Regions from separate parts of the Providencia sp. genome, predicted to be linked through region 4. Evidence: predicted binding sites of a transcription regulator. Region 4 holds the regulator's gene; each other region holds the start of a gene.

The links. Region 4 encodes CRP, which controls carbon source genes, mostly activating them, when cyclic AMP is high. Its sites were predicted from a motif close to ATGTGANNNNNNTCACAT; they were not measured.
Region 1: the regulator CRP is predicted to act here: its motif matches at 1,981-1,998, upstream of deoC (deoxyribose-phosphate aldolase).
Region 2: the regulator CRP is predicted to act here: its motif matches at 1,006-1,023, upstream of ACTH6U_RS10540 (NupC/NupG family nucleoside CNT transporter).
Region 3: the regulator CRP is predicted to act here: its motif matches at 3,170-3,187, upstream of ACTH6U_RS09330 (enolase C-terminal domain-like protein).

Annotation. Positions count from the first base shown of each region.
Region 1 is NZ_JBQDNB010000001.1:381,849-386,680, forward strand. It holds gene deoA (thymidine phosphorylase) at 1-895, opposite strand, end outside; gene deoC (deoxyribose-phosphate aldolase) at 992-1,771, opposite strand; gene ACTH6U_RS01715 (TatD family hydrolase) at 2,450-3,253, opposite strand; gene ACTH6U_RS01720 (patatin-like phospholipase family protein) at 3,246-4,343, opposite strand; gene ACTH6U_RS01725 (BON domain-containing protein) at 4,551-4,832, opposite strand, start outside.
Region 2 is NZ_JBQDNB010000011.1:4,267-9,098, forward strand. It holds gene ACTH6U_RS10540 (NupC/NupG family nucleoside CNT transporter) at 1-941, opposite strand, end outside; gene ligA (NAD-dependent DNA ligase LigA) at 1,167-3,203, opposite strand; gene zipA (cell division protein ZipA) at 3,261-4,301, opposite strand; gene cysZ (sulfate transporter CysZ) at 4,520-4,832, shown strand, end outside.
Region 3 is NZ_JBQDNB010000009.1:51,788-56,619, forward strand. It holds gene alr (alanine racemase) at 187-1,410, opposite strand; gene ACTH6U_RS09325 (PTS transporter subunit EIIC) at 1,663-3,099, opposite strand; gene ACTH6U_RS09330 (enolase C-terminal domain-like protein) at 3,347-4,555, shown strand; gene ACTH6U_RS09335 (GntR family transcriptional regulator) at 4,575-4,832, opposite strand, start outside.
Region 4 is NZ_JBQDNB010000036.1:30,386-35,217, forward strand. It holds gene ACTH6U_RS19555 (hydrolase) at 1-608, shown strand, start outside; gene ACTH6U_RS19560 (YheU family protein) at 602-820, shown strand; gene ACTH6U_RS19565 (phosphoribulokinase) at 881-1,747, shown strand; gene ACTH6U_RS19570 (OsmC family protein) at 1,836-2,237, opposite strand; gene crp (cAMP-activated global transcriptional regulator CRP) at 2,566-3,198, shown strand; gene ACTH6U_RS19580 (hypothetical protein) at 3,511-4,746, shown strand.

The DNA.
Region 1 (4,832 bases), on a different contig from region 4:
TTTGGCGCGCTTCTTCTCGGTTTGCAGCCAGTGAACCTGATACTAGCATTTCAACACAAAGAGCCATGGTCACTTCATACAAACGTGGGTTGCGATATTCACCTGTTAGAAACTGTACCGCTTCACGAACTTCAACTGCATTACCTGCGCTTGAGGCCAGTACTTCATTCATGTCTGTTAACAAGGCTGTTGTTTTACAACCTGCGCCATTAGCCACTTGAACAATAGATTCAGCCAGTTGCTCTGATTTTTCGTAGGTTGGCATAAATGCGCCAGAACCGACTTTGACGTCCATAACTAATGCATCCAGACCTTCGGCAAGTTTTTTACCTAAGATTGAAGCCGTAATTAAAGGAATAGAGTCAACGGTTGCGGTAATATCGCGCGTCGCATAAAAGCGTTTATCCGCCGGAGCCAGAGAATTTGTCTGACCAATAATCGCCACGCCGACATTGGTAATGATGTCACGAAAGCGCGCATCATCAGGGAAAATATCAAAACCTGGAATAGCTTCGAGTTTATCCAGCGTACCACCTGTATGACCTAGTCCACGCCCCGAAATCATCGGCACATAACCGCCACAAGCCGCCACCATTGGTCCCAACATAAGCGAAGTTACGTCACCGACACCGCCAGTTGAATGTTTGTCAACCAATGGGCCATTGAGATTTAATGATTTCCAATTCAGTACCGTACCTGAATCACGCATAGCCAGTGTCAATGCGACACGCTCTGGCATAGTCATATCATTAAAATAAATCGTCATCGCTAATGCAGCGATTTGACCTTCTGAGACCGAATTATCACGCACGCCATTAATAAAGAAGCGAATTTCTTCTTCACTTAATGACTTACCATCACGTTTTTTACGAATAATTTCTTGCGCTAAAAACACGATATACTCCTCAATTCAAATAGAATTTATCGGCAATAACTACGCGGCTATCAACTTTAATAGCGAATAATAGCGCGCGTAAAATTGCAATGGCGATTAATAACTGCTGCTTGATTTTTTAGTATCAAAGCCGAGGGTATTTAATAAACTCGCCAGTAAGCTTGATGCCCCAAAACGGAAATGGCGGCTATCGGCCCAGTCATCACCTAAAATTCTACCTGCTAATGCTAAGTATTGTGCAGCTTCTTCAGCAGTACGCACGCCACCAGCTGGTTTAAAACCAACTGTTTTAGCCACACCCATATCATGAATAACTTGCATCATGATTTCGGCACTTTCTAGCGTTGCATTTACAGGCACTTTTCCTGTTGAAGTTTTAATAAAATCAGCGCCTGCTTTGATTGAAATTTCTGACGCTTTACGGATCAATGCCGCATCTTTTAGCTCGCCTGTTTCAATAATAACTTTCAGTAATACGTTATTAGCAGCGCAAACTTCTTTACAAGCTTTCACTAAATCAAAACCAATTTTTTCATTACCTGCAATCAGAGCGCGATATGGGAATACCACATCAACATCATCTGCACCATAAGCAATCGCTGCTTTAGTTTCCGCTACTGCAATTTCAATATCATCATTACCGTGCGGAAAATTGGTTACTGTTGCAATGCGAATATCTGGTGTACCTTGCTCACGTAAAGTTTTACGAGCAATAGGAATAAAGCGAGGGTAAATACAAATAGCAGCGGTATTACCTGCTGGGCTTTTAGCTTGATGACACAATGCAATGACTTTAGCATCAGTATCGTCATCATTTAAAGTGGTTAAATCCATCAGGTTCAGTGCGCGTTGCGCAGCCGCATTTAAATCAGTCATATAACTCTCCAACGTTGTTTATCTTCAGAACGACACGTTCTTTGTTGGCGAGCGGGCTTGTTCCATAAAGATGCTAGCCGGACTCTTTCCGAGCTAAGCAGCTGAGATCCTTCTCACCGCACGATACCCTAGAGTAACGTTACTCTAAGAACTAGCAGTTCCATTAGCAGCTTACTTGCCTCTATTTGACCATGGAACAGCGCTAATTTATGTGCTACAAATCACATTAATCGACTGAACGTTACATTATTAAAATAAAAAGTGTGAATCAGATCGCCATTATACGCTATTTAGCTTCAACTTGATTCTCTCAAATGGCTTTTTGATACCTTACTACATCATTAATTAGCTTAGCTAAGAATAGTTGAAAAATTGAAATTGGATATAAAACCCCAAAAAGAATATAACTGAATTAAATAAAAGCGGAAGGCCAAATGCCTTTCTACAAGGAATTAAGGATTAAATGATGTCCATTGCAGCGAGTATAAAACAGAAAACTGCAATTATTACATGGATTAAATAAGGTAATGTTCAAACGATGAGTACTCTTTAGCTCAGAACTCGCTGTATCAATGATAATAACTTGGTATCATTAAAGCATTCAAAAAATTCACTTATTCCATAAAAAACCAATCAAAACAATAATTCACCATGGTAATTATTTGTCGGTATTGCCATTTATTGTTTCAGATGAAATAACGCTAAACTGTTAATATAAAGTTGGTGCGCAATTTCGTCTGGAGATTCGTGCCGTAGTTCGCACAAAGAACGAAAAATTAAAGCAATACGCTCAGGTCGATTGGGTTCCCCCTGAAAGCCCGAGACAGGCATATCAGGCGCATCGGTTTCCAATAAAAGGGACGTTAGGGGCAATTCAGCCATAACTTGGCGAGTTTTATTTGCACGCTCATAAGTAATCGTGCCGCCCACACCGATATAATACCCTAATTTAACAAAGGCCTGCGCTTGAGAAAGGCTTCCAGCAAAACCATGTACAACCCCTTTAGCAGGCACATCTAAACGACGAAGCATGGCGGCCAATTGGTCATGACTTTTACGCGAATGCAGAATAACGGGTAAATCAAATTGTTTGGCCAATCTTAATTGTGCCGATAAAACCAACTTCTGACGCTCAAATAGCGGTTCTTGCATATAAAGATCAAGACCCACTTCACCAATAGCGACACATTTATTACTTTTTTGATTAAGAAAATCGGTGAGCACATCTAAATGCTCATCTTTAAACACATTTAAATATAACGGATGAAATCCCATTGCAGCATGCAATACTGAGTATTGATGAGCTAATTCCCAAACTCGTTCAAAGTTATCTAAACTAACGGTTGGAATGATGATATCGCTCACCCCTGCCTGATTGGCGAGCTGCAAACTATCAGACCATAACGGGTTAAATGGCGGAAAATCAAAATGACAATGTGTATCAATAAATTTTTGAGATGCAATATTTAAAAGCTTATCCATCACGATGTTCACTTGTTTGCAGTACTTGTGACTCAATAGAATCTATAGCTTCTCTGGCTAATGCAGGTACTAAATCATCTTGTTCTGGGATATCATCTAGTGGCTCATAAGAAATATTTTTTTCAATGAACCGACTGAAACGATTATTAGTAGAATCATGTTTATCAAAACTTGCACCAAGAGCAGCAATAAAGTAACGCCCACAGCGCCTTCCTGTATGATAATCCTGATTCAAAGAGCCAATTCGACTCCCCAATGCACTACTTTTAAGCGGCGTTGGTGGATAAATTTCAAATATCTGAACATCGTTTGGTGGATTTTCAATAAATTCTTGCGTTTTACGGTAACTTTTCAGATGAACTTTTAGCATTGCCGCCATACGTTGCAAGTTGCTGTTATCGCCTTCTAGCCAACGAGTCATTCTTTTTACCCATTCTGGCGTAAAATACATTTGGGAAGGAACCGTCCTAACAACAACAATCGTATCTGCACCGCGACGATAAGCTTCCTCTACTGGGATAGCCGCGCTAATTCCGCCGTCATGATATAACGTGCCGGCAAGCTCGACACCATCGCGGTAAAAACCGGGAATAGCACTTGATGCTCGAATAATATCAAGCCATGAATCAGCGTCTGGTTGTAAAAATTCAGCTGAAAAATCATCGCTCCGGCTAGTCCCCATATAGAACTCACGCCCTGATTTTATCTTTTCAAGTCCAATATCCATCTGCAAAGGGAACTCTTTGGCAATGGTATCAAGTAACCAATCAAGGTCGATAAGATGTCCACCACGAATAAATCTCAGTGGATTAAAAAATAGAGGGTTCGTTGTATAACGGGTGATCACACGACGCGCATACCCAGCTTGCCCGCATATATAAGCAGAAAGATTTTGTGCTCCCGCAGAAGTGCCAATCATCAAATCAAAAGGATTAAAGCCTGCGATAAGAAACTCGTCCAGTACACCAGCGGTAAAAATACCACGCTGCCCACCACCTTCACAGATAAGCGCAGTTTTCCCTGAATTGATTTCATCAAAAAACGCCAGAGGCTCAATTGTGCCCAGTGTAACTGATACGTGCTTTCCCATAAATACCCTTTGGCAATACGCTACATTGCATTTGTATTAAAAATACAATGCGAAACTTTCTATGATTTATTCAATAAAATGATTCAAATGAAAGTGATGACTTATATCGTAACTTACACAAAAATGAGCTTTCAATGAAAGCCCATTTTAACTAAATTGAACAATAAGTATGCAGCATTTTGAGGCATTATCACATTCTAAAGGTAATTAATTAGCAACAACTAAACCATTTTGAACAGATTTGACGCCTTTGATTGTCGATACAGCCTGAACAATTTTATTGATTTGGTCATCTGATTTAACAAAACCTGACAGATACACAACCTTATCAATCGTTTTAACAGAGACACTGTTGCTTGGTATACCGCTTGTGGATAATAGTTTACTTTTCACATTAGCGGTAATAGCAGAGTCATCCATATATTGGTCGGTGTTTTTAGCCCCAGTTGAAATAGCCTCACCCGTATCTTTGCCCGCCATATCAACCGT
Region 2 (4,832 bases), on a different contig from region 4:
TTTGTTACCATCTTAACTGCCATGATGCCGCCTACTTGCAGGGCCTCATCTGCTGGAATACCTAATATCCATGCGAATGGATAGAAAACATAACCCAACATAGTTTGGAAATCGATACCAAAAATAGCAGAGAAAATACCATTAATCATTGCAATCAATGCAATGAAACCAATCAACATTGCAGAAACTATCATCGCAACTTTGAAGCCTGCAAGAATATATTCACCCAACATTTCAAAGAAGGTTTGACCTTCATGTAAGTTGATCATTTGAATATCTTCTTCACCTTCAGGTGAGTACGGATTGATTAATGATAGAACAACGAAGGTACCGAACATGTTAAGCACCAATGCTGCAACAACGAAACGAGGCTCTAGCATAGTCATATAAGCACCAACGATAGACATTGATACCGTTGACATTGCAGTTGCTGCCATGGTGTACATTCTGCGTTCTGACATTCTGCTTAGCTGATCTTTATAAGCAATAAAGTTTTCAGATTGGCCAAGTAATAATGAGCTCACAGCATTAAATGACTCAAGTTTACCCATGCCATTCACTTTTGATAAAACGGTACCAATAAAGCGAATAATAATAGGTAAGATTTTGATGTGTTGTAAAATACCGATCAATGCCGAAATGAAGATGATTGGGCACAGTACTTGTAAGAAGAAGAATGCTAAGTTGCCTTCAATCATTCCACCAAAAATAAATTTAGTCCCTTCGGCCGCATATCCGAGTAGATGGGTAAATACCCCCGCTACACCAAGAACAAAGGATTCACCAATATTCGACTTAAGGAACAAATATGCCAATGCAATTTGAATGACAAGTAGTTGAACCACATAGCGAGGACGGATCCCTTTACGGTTACTACTTGCTAAAATAGCAAGGGCGGCTATTACTACTAAGGATAAAACGAAATGCAGGATCGAGGTCATTTACCACTCCAACAAATTTAAGATTCAGTCTATGTGCGTATTCTATGTAATAAGTAACATTTAAATGCGATGAATGTCACATTTAAATGAAAACCAAGAAGGAGTATTTTGTAAAAAGAAGGGGCAGATCACATTTCAAGAACGGAATTAAGATTTATCAGATTAACTCAGTGAGCCATTACCCAAATAAAGGCAATAGCCACCGTGTAGAAATATAGTTCACAACTAGAGATTGAGCAAATTAATCAATTCTTCTTCATCAATAACTTTAATACCAAGCTCAATCGCTTTCGCCAATTTAGAACCGGCGGCTTCACCTGCGATCACCATATCTGTTTTCTTGGATACACTACCGGCAACTTTTGCCCCTAAAGCTATCAATTTATCTTTTGCTTCATCACGGGTTAAAATATTCATTGAACCAGTCAATACCACCGTTTTTCCGGCAAACGGGCTATCAATTTCTTCACTATTAACCACTTTAACTTCTGGCCATTGAATATTAGCTTTAGCGACTAAATCAGCAATCACCGCCTGATTGTGCTCTTCACGGAAAAAATTCACCACATGCTTAGCCACTACATGGCCAACATCTTGTACCGTTTTTAACGAATCTTCATCGGCAGCGATCAGCGCATCGAGAGTATGATAATGAGCTGCAAGATTTGCTGCTGTGGCTTCCCCGACTTCCCGAATACCGAGCGCATAAATAAAACGCGCTAATGTAGTTTGTTTCGATTTTTCAAGCGCATCAATAAGTTTTTGAGCTGATTTTGGCCCCATTCTATCAAGACCTGTCAATTTACCGGCGCTAAGCTGATATAGATCGGCCGGTGTTTTGACGTATTCTTTCTCAACCAGTTGATCAATGATTTTGTCACCCATGCCATCAACATCCATAGCACGTCTAGAAACAAAATGTTTTAGTGCTTCTTTACGCTGCGCGCCACACACAAGGCCTGCTGTACAGCGTGCAACCGCCTCGCCTTCAACTCGTTCCACATCAGAACCACAAACAGGGCAATGGGTTGGAAATACAATTGCGCGGCTATCGGCTGGGCGTTCACTCATCACCACACTAACAATCTGTGGAATAACATCCCCTGCCCGGCGGATCACAACAGTATCACCAATATGAACACCTAAGCGCTCAATTTCATCTGCATTGTGTAAGGTTGCATTGCTGACCATGACCCCCGCCACTTGCACAGGTTCAAGACGCGCAACGGGTGTTATTGCACCTGTTCGACCAACTTGGAACTCAACATCTTTAAGTAAAGTCATCTGCTCTTGAGCAGGAAACTTAAATGCTGTAGCCCAACGAGGTGCTCGCGATACGAAACCGAGCTCTTCTTGCAGCGCGATTGAATTAACTTTAATCACTACGCCATCGATATCAAAACCTAACTGAGGGCGAACTTGCTCAATTTCATGATAAAAATCTAATACGGCCTGATGCCCTACACGCAACTGCACATAGTCACTCACCGGCAAACCCCATGCCTTGAACTGCATTAAACGCTCATAATGAGTGTCTGGTAAGGTATTTCCTTCCACCAACCCAACACCATAACAATAAAAAGTCAGTGGCCTTTTAGCTGTGATGCGAGGATCAAGCTGACGCAATGAACCTGCGGCTGCATTTCGTGGATTAGCAAAGACTTTCCCATCGGTTTTACGTGCGAGTTCATTTAAGGCTTCAAATCCTTTTTGTGGCATAAAAACTTCACCACGAATTTCAACGCGAGCCGGAATATTATCCCCCGTTAAACGCAATGGAATAGCGCGAATGGTTCTCACGTTAACGGTAATATTCTCGCCAACACTGCCATCACCTCGAGTCGCCGCTTGTACCAATTCACCATTTTCATAGAGTAAACTTACAGCAAGACCATCTAATTTAAGTTCACAGCAAAAGGTTAATTCATCGTGATTTTTTAATCGGTCTCTGATGCGTTTATCAAATGATAAATAACTTTCTTCATCAAAAACGTTATCTAATGACAACATTGGGACTTCATGACGAACAGTATCAAAGGCCGCTAAGGGTGCCGCACCGACACGTTGAGTTGGTGAATCATTGGTGATTAATTCAGGATGCTGAGCTTCAAGTGCTTTAAGTTCTTGCATCAGCTTATCGTATTGCGCATCGGGTATCTCTGGGGCATCCAATACGTGATACTGATATTCGTGATAGCGTAATTGTTGTTTTAGCGCTTCGATAGATTGCTGTACAGCTTCAATAGAATGTTTCGTAGTCATGTCTCACCAATAACGATAAAAAACCCCCTAAAAAGGGGGTCTCTGAAAAACGTATAATTAACTTAGCGTGTTTCTAATTCTACCATGATACACCTCAATTTTTTGAGGTGTCAGTAATTTTCGTTCATCATCAAGCACAACACCACCTGCATCAGAAGCAATACGCTGCGCAGCTTGTAGCATTAACTTGAAGTTTTGCGCGGCTTCACCATAAGATGGCACCATCATAAACATGGAAACACCAGGGGTAGTAAAGTCAGTCATCGTTTCAGGATCAAATGAGCCCGGTTTAACCATGTTAGCTAAACTAAACAAAACAGGCCCGGTACCCGACGGACTAACATGGCGATGGAAAATTTGCATTTCGCCAAACTGGAAACCTGCCTGCAAAATACTTTGCAATAAAGCATCACCTTGTAACTCTTGTCCCTGATGCGCTGCAACATGAAGGACTAGAACAGTTTCCTTACTACTTGCTGTAGATGCGGCTGTTGAAGGTGCTGCCTGTGATTCAGTTTTCGCCTCAACATGCACTGCATTTTGTTCATGATGTACTGGCTGAGGTTCCTTATGAGATAAGTTCGTATCAAAATAAGGTTCCGTCGGTTCACCATTGACTGGACGAATATTCACTTCAGGAAGTTCAGCCCTTTCTTCAGCCATATTAATCGTCAGTTGCTCAGGTCTACTATTTTCATGAGAAGCAACAGGCTCAGCACGCACATTATTTTCTACATGAGCTTGATTGGCTAATTGAACCGTGCTTTCTGGCCTAACTTTTAGCTCAGGTTCAACTTCACGTTCAATTGTTGATGGTGACTGTATATTGGGTTCAACACGAGTCGCTTCTTTTACCTGATGTACAGGTTCAGACGCAACAGGTTGGGCAGAAGCCCCTGATGTTGACTGTTTTTCGGTAAATAACGCAGAATCATCATAATCTGACGAATTCTCTTGAACGTCACTTTTCCTACGTTTTGCGGGTTTATCGCGAAATAACTTAGAGCGCTCTTTACGGCTGGTCCATAAACCATGCAGTAATAAAGCGACTATGGCTATCGCACCTACGACCACTAATATCAGACGCAAATCCTGCATCGCTGCTATCTCTAGTTGATGAATAATTATGCCTTTACGGCGGAAACTACCTTAAGATTATTTGTCAATCGCTCTAAGTGCAACCCTCAGAACGATTTTCTTACAATAAAGAGAATATTCTGCTTTCGTTTGCTGCTTTTTTAAGCAAATAATGGCTAGTCAGCACAAAATCATATCTATATGATACAGGGTCAACTGAAAAGGAGAGAACAAGAAGTATGACCCAATCGACATTTTCGCCACAAAAAGCACATTCTGGCTTTTATTATTTCGCTCAAGGATGGCGACTCGTCACTCGTCCCGGTATTAAGCGTTTTGTTATTTTGCCTCTAATCGCCAATATTGTTTTTTTAGGGGGCGCTTTTTGGTGGTTGTACAGTAAACTAGGTGGCTGGATAGAACAAGTCATGAGTTATATTCCTGACTGGTTGCAATGGCTTAATTATCTTATTTGGCCTGTCGCTGTCATCTCTATTTTACTAGTCTTCAGTTATTTTTTTACGACCGTGGCAAATATTATTGCCGCGCCAT
Region 3 (4,832 bases), on a different contig from region 4:
TAACCCTTCCTGATAATGAAAGGATTCAACACGCTAACACATCGGCTCATAGGATTCGATAGCTATTCGTATAAACAGCACATAATCAACATATTATAGAATAATATATAATTTCTTATCTCATATTTGCTATTAAAAACCCGCCAATAAGGCGGGTTTAAAAAACAATTTAATCATGAAATATCATTAATCCACCAGCACTCGCGGATTAGTTGCTCCCCAAAGGATCGACATTTCAGTAAATAGCGCACCACTAATATCTTCAACTTCTTCGGCAGTTATTTCAGCTTTACCTTGTTTACCAAAAAACACCACTTCATCACCTGGTTTAACTTGTTTTAAATCCGTGATATCAACCATAACGGTATTCATTGATGTTTTTCCTAATACAGGTACTTTTTGCCCATTAATCAGTACATGTCCTGCATTACTAAATACGCGTCGGTAACCATCAGCATAACCAACAGGGATATTCGCTAATACTGAGTCACGTTTTAACGTATAGGTTCTGTCATAACCTACCGTATTCCCTTTTGGATAATGATTCACAGCTGCAATATTCGACTTGAACGTCATCACACGTTTATAGTCATTTGTCGCCACCGTATCACCATAAAAAATACCGCCAACACGCACCATATCAAGCCATGATTCAGGGACAGTAATTGTGGCGTAAGTATTTGCGACATGCAAAATAACATCCTCACGTTTTAATCCCGTTACCGCTAAAACTTGTTTAGATTGCTGATTAAATTTAGCTAAATCTTTTCTAATCTGCGTTTCATCTTCTTCTGGATAATGAGACATTATTCCAACAATCTTTAGTTGAGGTAACTCAGAAATTAGTTTTGCATCATTTAACCCTTGTGCGTTGCTAACTTCTAACCCATTACGTGACATACCCGCTGAATTAAGCGCTAAATGAATAGGGATTATTTTATTTTGCTTCAGTGCAATCGCATTGAGACGCTGCGCCATATCCAAGTTACCAATTAACTCTTCAACATCATAAATGCTAGCTTGTGCCATTTCTTGTTCAGTGGCATTACGTACCCGCATCAAGCGCCCTTTAAATCCTAATGCTCTGACTTGTTCAAATTCTTGGTTATTCGTTAAACCAATACATTGCACGTTATTTTCAATCATAACAGGTGCAACAAGAGATAAATCATGACCATAGGCATCTCCTTTCAATACTGCGCACATTGAAGATTTATTGCCTAACAAGGCCTGAACCTTTTTGACGTTGTAATCCAGCGCACTACGGGAAATTTCTATCCACGCGTTATTTACAATGACAGGCTGCACCTGTGCATTTGCCGTTGTAGTAATATTGGTATTCGCGGGTTGTTGGCACGCTGTCACCACCAGTAGTGGTAATAATGCTAAATATTTCAGACGAAATGACACTTATTTATCCTTAGCCATAAATGATAACTTTCCCCAATCGATTATTTTTTAATTTTGGAGAGTTAATATATACATAGCATGCATATAGGCTTCGAATAATAACAAGATGAATGATTTGGACAAGTGATAATTGAATTTTTTTTGAATAAATACGTAAAATTGACGCATAAAAAACCAAATATTATTTTGATATGATTCAAATAGGCTTACCCAGTTTTACCTCAGTAAGCCCCTATCTTCCTATCACTTAAACTATTTATTATCTACTCGGACGAACATGGTTGTTAATATAAAAGACAGCGCAAATACACCACAGACTCCAAGGACTGCTTGAATAAAGTTCTGAGTCCCACCAGCAAGATAGGCAGGTAAACTAAAGACGGACGAAAGAATGTAGCTAGTTAAATGAGTATCAAGAGTCACCGAAATTGCTCCGAATATCCCCGTCGCTAAACTCGCCATGAATAGTGCTTTAGTATATTTAGTCAATACACCGAATAATGCGGGTTCTGTAATCCCTAATATTGCGGTGATACCAGAGCCTAAGGTAATTGACGATTGCTCTTTTGAGGCAATTTTACGCTGTTTGTACCACACTGCCATCGTCGCGCCAGCAATCGCTAAATTGCCTAAGCACATGATAGGCATCAGTAAATCTTTCCCATATAGTGCAAAGTTATTTAAGCTGATAGGCGTCATACTGTGATGAATACCAAATACAATGGTAATTGGGCGAGTTAACCCGAATACAAAACCAGTTAAAGTCGGTGATACATCAAGTAGAGAGCTCACTACCCAACCTGCGCCGTTGCTAAGCCACATACCCGCGGGTGCAACAACAGATAACACAACTGTAGATGTTACAGTAAAAGCTAATAACGGCGTGAATACAGGCTTGGCCGATGCAGGAACTAATTTATCAACTAATGGTGTAATTTTTGAAAGCACCCAAACGGCTAAAATAGCAGGAACAATCGCACCACCATAATTCAATAATTCAATTGGTACAAAACCGAATACAGATAGTTCAGGGGAACTACCCGCAGCAGAAAGCTGCCCCGCTTTTTCAACTAATTTCGGAGCCATCATTGCTGCTGCAACGGCTAATGCAATATATTCATTCACTTTAAAGACTTTAGCCGCAGAGAATGAAACTAACATAGGTAAGAAGAAAAATACGGCAACAGAAATAGATCTAAAGAAAAATACAGTGTCTGATGTCTCAGAAATAACCTTGGTTGCAATCAGTCCCGATAACAGCCCCATTAACATACCAGATCCTGCTATCGCAGGAACTACGGGGCCAAAAATCCCAGCAACAACTTGCATGGCATTTTGAAATAATTGCCCTTTCTTTTGTACGCCCTTATGTTCTATTTTTTCATCTGTAGCTGAACTGACATCAGTCAGTGCATTAAACCATTTTTCAACTTCAACACCAATAACCACCTGGATTTGCCCTTGAGCAATCACAACACCTTTTACACCTTGAATGCTTTCTAGCCTTTCTTTATTTATCAGTGATTCATCGATTAATTTAAAACGCAAACGCGTCATACAATGGGTAATATTTTCAATATTTGCGTTACCGCCTAATGTCGCGATAAGTTGCTCTAATGTTGCCTTAAAAGCATCTTTATTTACTGCTGATGTTTCTTTAATTGGCTTATTGGTACCTGGCAATGACATTATATTGTCCTATTTATTTATTATCATTTGCTCATATTATCCATTAGCGATAATTATCCAATCAGTAGATATGTGATTTTCATCACATTAAGCCCTACGAAATAATAAAATTAGATTATTTTTATCAATTGGTACGTTTTTATTGCCTAATCCTATACCGTATCGAACCAGTTAATTTTAAATTAAATTTGCCTCTTGAAATCTATATTTATTCGCTGTTACATAAGCAGATTCAGTTAGCCAGAGGATGTTAAAAGTGAACATAAATATAATTTCAGATATTAAATGCATAATTACTAAACCAGATAGACATAATCTCATCACAGTGATCGTTGAAACTGATTCTGGACTAACTGGATTTGGTTGTGCAACCTTTCAACAGAGACCCCTCGCCGTAAAAACAATAGTAGATGAATATTTAAAACCATTATTAATCGGTAAAAATGCAAATAATATTGAAGACCTCTGGCAAATGATGATGGTTAATTCTTATTGGCGTAACGGTCCTGTCATCAATAATGCAATTTCAGGTGTTGATATGGCACTTTGGGATATAAAAGCAAAATTAGCCAATATGCCTTTACATCAGTTATGGGGGGGTAAATCGAGAGATGCTATTCAAGTATATACTCACGCAACCAGTGATACGATGGAAGGATTATATCAGCAAGTCGATAAATACCTCGCTCAAGGTTATAAACATATTCGCTGCCAACTTGGGTTTTATGGTGGTATACCGACTGATATGCACACCCCAGAAACATCAACAGCTGGTTCATATTTTGATCAGGACCAATACATAGACAATACCCTAGAGATGTTCAAGAATTTACGGGCTAAATATGGAAAATCATTTCATATTTTACACGATGTGCATGAACGATTATTTCCAAATCAGGCCATACAATTTGCCAAAAATGTTGAGCAATATAGCCCTTATTTTATTGAAGATATCCTGCCACCAAACCAAACCGAATGGCTAGATAATATTCGTAGTCAATCGAGTGTATCCCTAGCCTTAGGTGAATTATTTAATAATCCAGAAGAGTGGAAAGCACTTATTATTAACCGTAGAGTCGATTTTATTCGTTGCCATGTTTCGCAAATTGGCGGTATCACTCCAGCCTTAAAGCTCGCTCATTTGTGTGCAACGTTTGGTGTTCGCGTTGCTTGGCATTGTCCACCGGATATGACGCCTATTGGCGCAGCAGTGAATACTCATCTAAACGTACACTTGCATAATGCCGCTATTCAAGAGCATGTGACTTATAAACCGAACACATTACGCGTATTTCCTAATGCTGTAGAACCAAAAAATGGTTATCTCTACGCGACTGAACTAAATGGGATAGGTGTTGAAATGGATGTGAATGCAGCGAAGGATTTTCCTGTTGAATATCGCCCTCATGAATGGACCCAAAGCCGCCTTCCTGACGGAACAATCCACACACCATAATTATGCAATGGCCACATAATTAGTGGCCATTTTTATCTCTGTAGTTAAGACTTTCTGTATTAAATTGAGTGTAATAAGTACATTGATAATTGATATCGATAATATCGCTCACAACAAAAACCTCACCTGTTTTCAGAAAACCTCTATTGGTGATATTCATTGCGGCACTAGAACGCTTACAGTCAAGTAATACGGCATCTTCCTTTGATAAATTAATTGCTCGATAGCTTGTTAAATAACTATCAATTTCTAATCCCAATGAAAGAACATGTTTTTG
Region 4 (4,832 bases):
AAACTTGGGGCAATGTGCCAACAGCGGCGGTCGGTTACTCGCTTGGGGGCAACATGCTAGCCTGTTATCTCGCTGAAAATGGTGAGAATGCTGACCTTGACGCCGCGGTAGTTGTCTCCGCACCATTAATGCTAGAAGCCTGCTCTTTACGCATGGAAAAAGGTCTCTCACAGTTTTATCAGCGCTATTTATTGAATGGTTTGAAACGCAATGCAACGCGTAAATTGGTGCGCTATCCGGGGTCTTTACCATTGAATTTATTGCAACTGAAACAACTCAAACGCATTCGTGAGTTCGATGATGTCATTACTGCACGCATTCATGGATTTGATGATGCAACGGATTACTATCAAAAATGCAGCGCATTACCAAAATTGTCGCAAATCACCAAACCAACGCTGATTATTCATGCTAAAGACGACCCATTTATGGCTCCCGAAGTTGTGCCTGATTTAAGTCATTTACCCCATAACATTGAATACCAAATGACAGAACACGGTGGCCATGTTGGTTTTGTTGGTGGTAGTTTTAGAAAGCCACAAATGTGGTTAGAAACACGAATTCCGCAGTGGTTAGCACCCTATTTAAATGAGAAAAAACAATGTTAATCCCTTGGCAAGAGTTAGCCCCCGAAACACTTGATAACCTAATAGAAAGCTATGTGTTACGCGAAGGCACTGATTACGGAAGCCATGAAAAAAGCTTGCAAGATAAGGTTGATGATGTGAAACGCCAGTTAGTTTCTGGCGAAATTGTGCTAGTCTGGTCTGAACTGCATGAATCAATTAACTTCATGCCTAACAACCAATTCCGCCCGTAAACCCGCTTCGTTCGCTGTTTATTAAAATAGTGGCCAAAAGCGCAACGCAGGGAGACCACTATGTCGAAAAAGCATCCAATTATCGCAGTTACCGGTTCAAGTGGTGCTGGAACAACATCAACCAGCCAAGCTTTTCGTAAAATCTTCCATCAATTAAACATTCAGCCCGCAACACTTGAAGGCGATAGCTTTCATCGCTATACCCGACCTGAAATGGATATGGCAATCCGCAAGGCCAGAGAGCAAGGGCGTCACATTAGCTACTTTGGTCCAGAAGCCAATGACTTCGCACTCTTAGAGCAAACTTTAGTCGATTATAGTCAGACAGGACACGGACAATCGCGTAAATATCTCCACACTTACGATGAGGCAGTTCCTTATGGCCTACAACCGGGTATATTCACACCTTGGGAGCCTTTCACTGAGAACACAGATGTTTTATTCTACGAGGGATTACATGGTGGAATAGTCACGCCAGAGCACGATGTCGCCCAGCACGTCGATTTGCTTGTCGGTGTTGTGCCTATTGTGAATTTGGAATGGATTCAAAAATTAATCCGCGATACAACAGAACGTGGGCATTCTCGAGAAGCGGTCATGGACTCGGTTGTTCGCTCGATGGGAGACTATATTAATTATATTACGCCTCAATTTTCACGCACTCATATCAATTTCCAACGAGTCCCTACCGTCGATACCTCTAACCCATTTTCAGCCAAAGCGATTCCGTCACAAGATGAAAGTTTTATTGTGATCCGTTTTCGCGGACTCAAACAGATTGATTTCCCCTATTTATTATCAATGATAAGCGGCTCATTTATTTCGGCAATAAATACCATTGTCGTGCCCGGTGGCAAACTTGGCTTAGCCATGGAACTAATTATGACCCCATTAGTTGAAAAGTTAATTACACAAAAACAAGATTAACTTATCACTGTTCTAAATAACTGATGCTTACCAATAAATAAAACAAGCATCAGTTATTAAAATAAATAGGCAAAAATTAAACTTATTATTAGTTTTTAATTTCAAAGCTGTGTGTCACTTCAACCGCTTTTTCTAACATCAACGCCACTGAACAATATTTTTCCGCCGAAAGTTGAACCGCGCGCTCAACCGCTTTTTCTGTTAATTCATGACCTGTTACAATAAAGTGCAAGTTAATGTGAGTAAAATAACGAGGTGCTTCATCGCGACGCTGCGAAGTTAATTTCACCTCACAATCCATAATATCATTACGGCCTTTTTGTAAGATAGAAACGACATCAATTGCACTACAGCCTCCAGCGGCCATTAATACCATTTCCATTGGGCTAGGCGCTTTGTCACCTGCATTTCCATCCATCATCACTTGATGCCCAGATGCTGACTCACCTAAAAAAGAGAGTCCTTCAACCCATTTAACTCTTGCTTCCATTGTTATTCCCCTTGAAAAAATAATCTTCAGAAACACATTGTTCCATAGATATAGCCAATATTACATCAGCTTTATTTAGCTGAAGCGATACAGGCGAGACTTTCTGGATTGAATGTGCTACAAACAATACTTAGTTGATAGGATTAAGATCAAGACTCAACGTTTTAATTGATCATATTATAGTGTCGATATTAACTTACTTCATATCTGCTGCATGTATTAATTAGAGTAGATAAGGTAAACTAATATGCTAAGCTAGTGACTTTAAAGACAGCCCTTCTAGCACGCTTTTTTGAATGGCTGCAATAACATACAGAGGATAACGCTAATGGTTCTCGGCAAGCCACAAACAGACCCTACTCTTGAATGGTTTTTGTCACACTGCCATATTCATAAGTATCCATCAAAAAGCACACTGATCCATCAAGGTGAAAAAGCAGAAACCCTTTACTATATCGTGAAAGGTTCAGTGGCTGTTTTAATCAAAGATGAAGAAGGCAAAGAAATGATTCTCTCCTACCTAAATCAAGGAGATTTCATTGGTGAGCTTGGGTTATTCGAAGAAGGTCAAGAGCGTACAGCGTGGGTTCGTGCAAAAGTAGCCTGCGAAGTCGCTGAAATATCTTATAAAAAATTCCGCCAACTGATTCAGGTTAACCCTGATATCCTTATGCGCCTTTCTGCACAAATGGCAAGTCGCCTACAAACGACTTCTGAAAAAGTGGGTAACCTCGCTTTTCTAGATGTCACCGGACGTATTGCTCAAACACTGTTAAATTTAGCCAAACAACCAGATGCTATGACTCACCCAGACGGAATGCAAATCAAAATTACACGTCAGGAAATTGGTCAAATAGTAGGTTGTTCACGTGAAACTGTCGGTCGTATCCTAAAAATGCTAGAAGATCAAAATCTGATATCTGCACATGGTAAAACGATAGTCGTCTACGGGACTCGATAATTTATATTCTGGCCTAGCTTGATTGGCTAGGCTACTATTTAAAAACAACCTTATATCACTGATATAAGGTTGTTTTTTAGAATGAAAAAAATACCTAAATTAAAGAGTATAAATAAAATCAATATTATTTCGTTATACTATTTACACGGCGCATTAGACATAGTAAATACATATAGAAATAATATTATTCAGATAATATATTAGGGATAGTAAATACACATAGAAATAAATAATCGTTTATTTATATCATCAAAGTCTTTACCTTATCTATAATTAGCATAACTAATTAACTAATAGATTACTGGAAAATATATGATTATAAATATAAATAACCTCAACAGATATAATGAGAATTTAAATACTTCAAAAAACACTGGAACAGCATCCAACACAAGTATTCAATCAAATAATCATTCATCTACTTATGAAGAAATAAATAGCGTCACACCCTCACAGAAATCAAACCCGTTAATAGAGAAAAAAACAATTCCCTGTAGTTATGAAAACTCAGTACGCAGACAAAAAAGGAATAAAAATGTAATTATTGATTCCATTGACTTTAAAGCATCACAATCAAAATTCATGAATTTAAGTCAAAATGGAAAAATTCCAACTAGCCCATTCATTACTAAAAAAGATATAAATGGACATAATAACAACAGAAGGTTAATTGATAAAAAACCAATTAACTTTAATGAGGCCTATAAAAAGTTTGAAGGGAAAGATTTTATAAATAAAAACAAATCTCTAACTTGGGACTCTGGCTATGATGACCATTTGACGTTTAAAAATAAACCAGTAGACAATGAATTAAATATTGATTATGAACCAACTTTCATAAATTCAAATTTATTGAGGTATAACCCTAACTTTTATACATTAACTGCTAATGATGCTAATGACTCAACATCTATTAATAATGAAAACCCAGAAAAAGAAATAGATACTCAGTTAAAAACAAAAAAAGAAAATAATACTATTATTTTAAAAAGTAAAATACCTAAAAAAATAAAACTCTCAATAGATGAAAAAGAACAAATCAAAAAAAAATTCACGATGCCAAAAACACTTAACTCTTCTAATGAAAGTAAGATCCCATTACTTACAGGCTCAATGAATAAACTTAATACAGCTAATAATACTAATCTAGGAAAAATAAAAAAAATCAATGGTAAAAACATTGTAATAATGGATACCCCATTAAAAGAGATATCAATAAATAAACAAAAACATCCTACGAGTATTCTATCAAAAAATGAAAAAAATATATTACCAGAAAATAATATTAAAAAAAGAAGCATAACATTCAAAAACCAGCAAGAATCTAATACTCGCTTATCTCAACGTAAAAACTCAAAATTAAACCAACAGCCCACAATCCAAAATAAACCACTAACTAATAATAAAAAAATAGATACAACAAACTTAATTGAAATAGAAAAAAAGGCAGATAAAACACTTAGTGAGATAAAAAAATTAACTCAAGATATAAAACAGGAAGAGTTGTATTCAAGTAATATCATTCAAAAACTTAAACGTCATAAATAATTCTGTATAGCCACCACAGTATTAAAGGTAGATGTTACCAAGCTCGATAATAAACCAAATTGCAGAGACATAAATGCCTCTGCAAT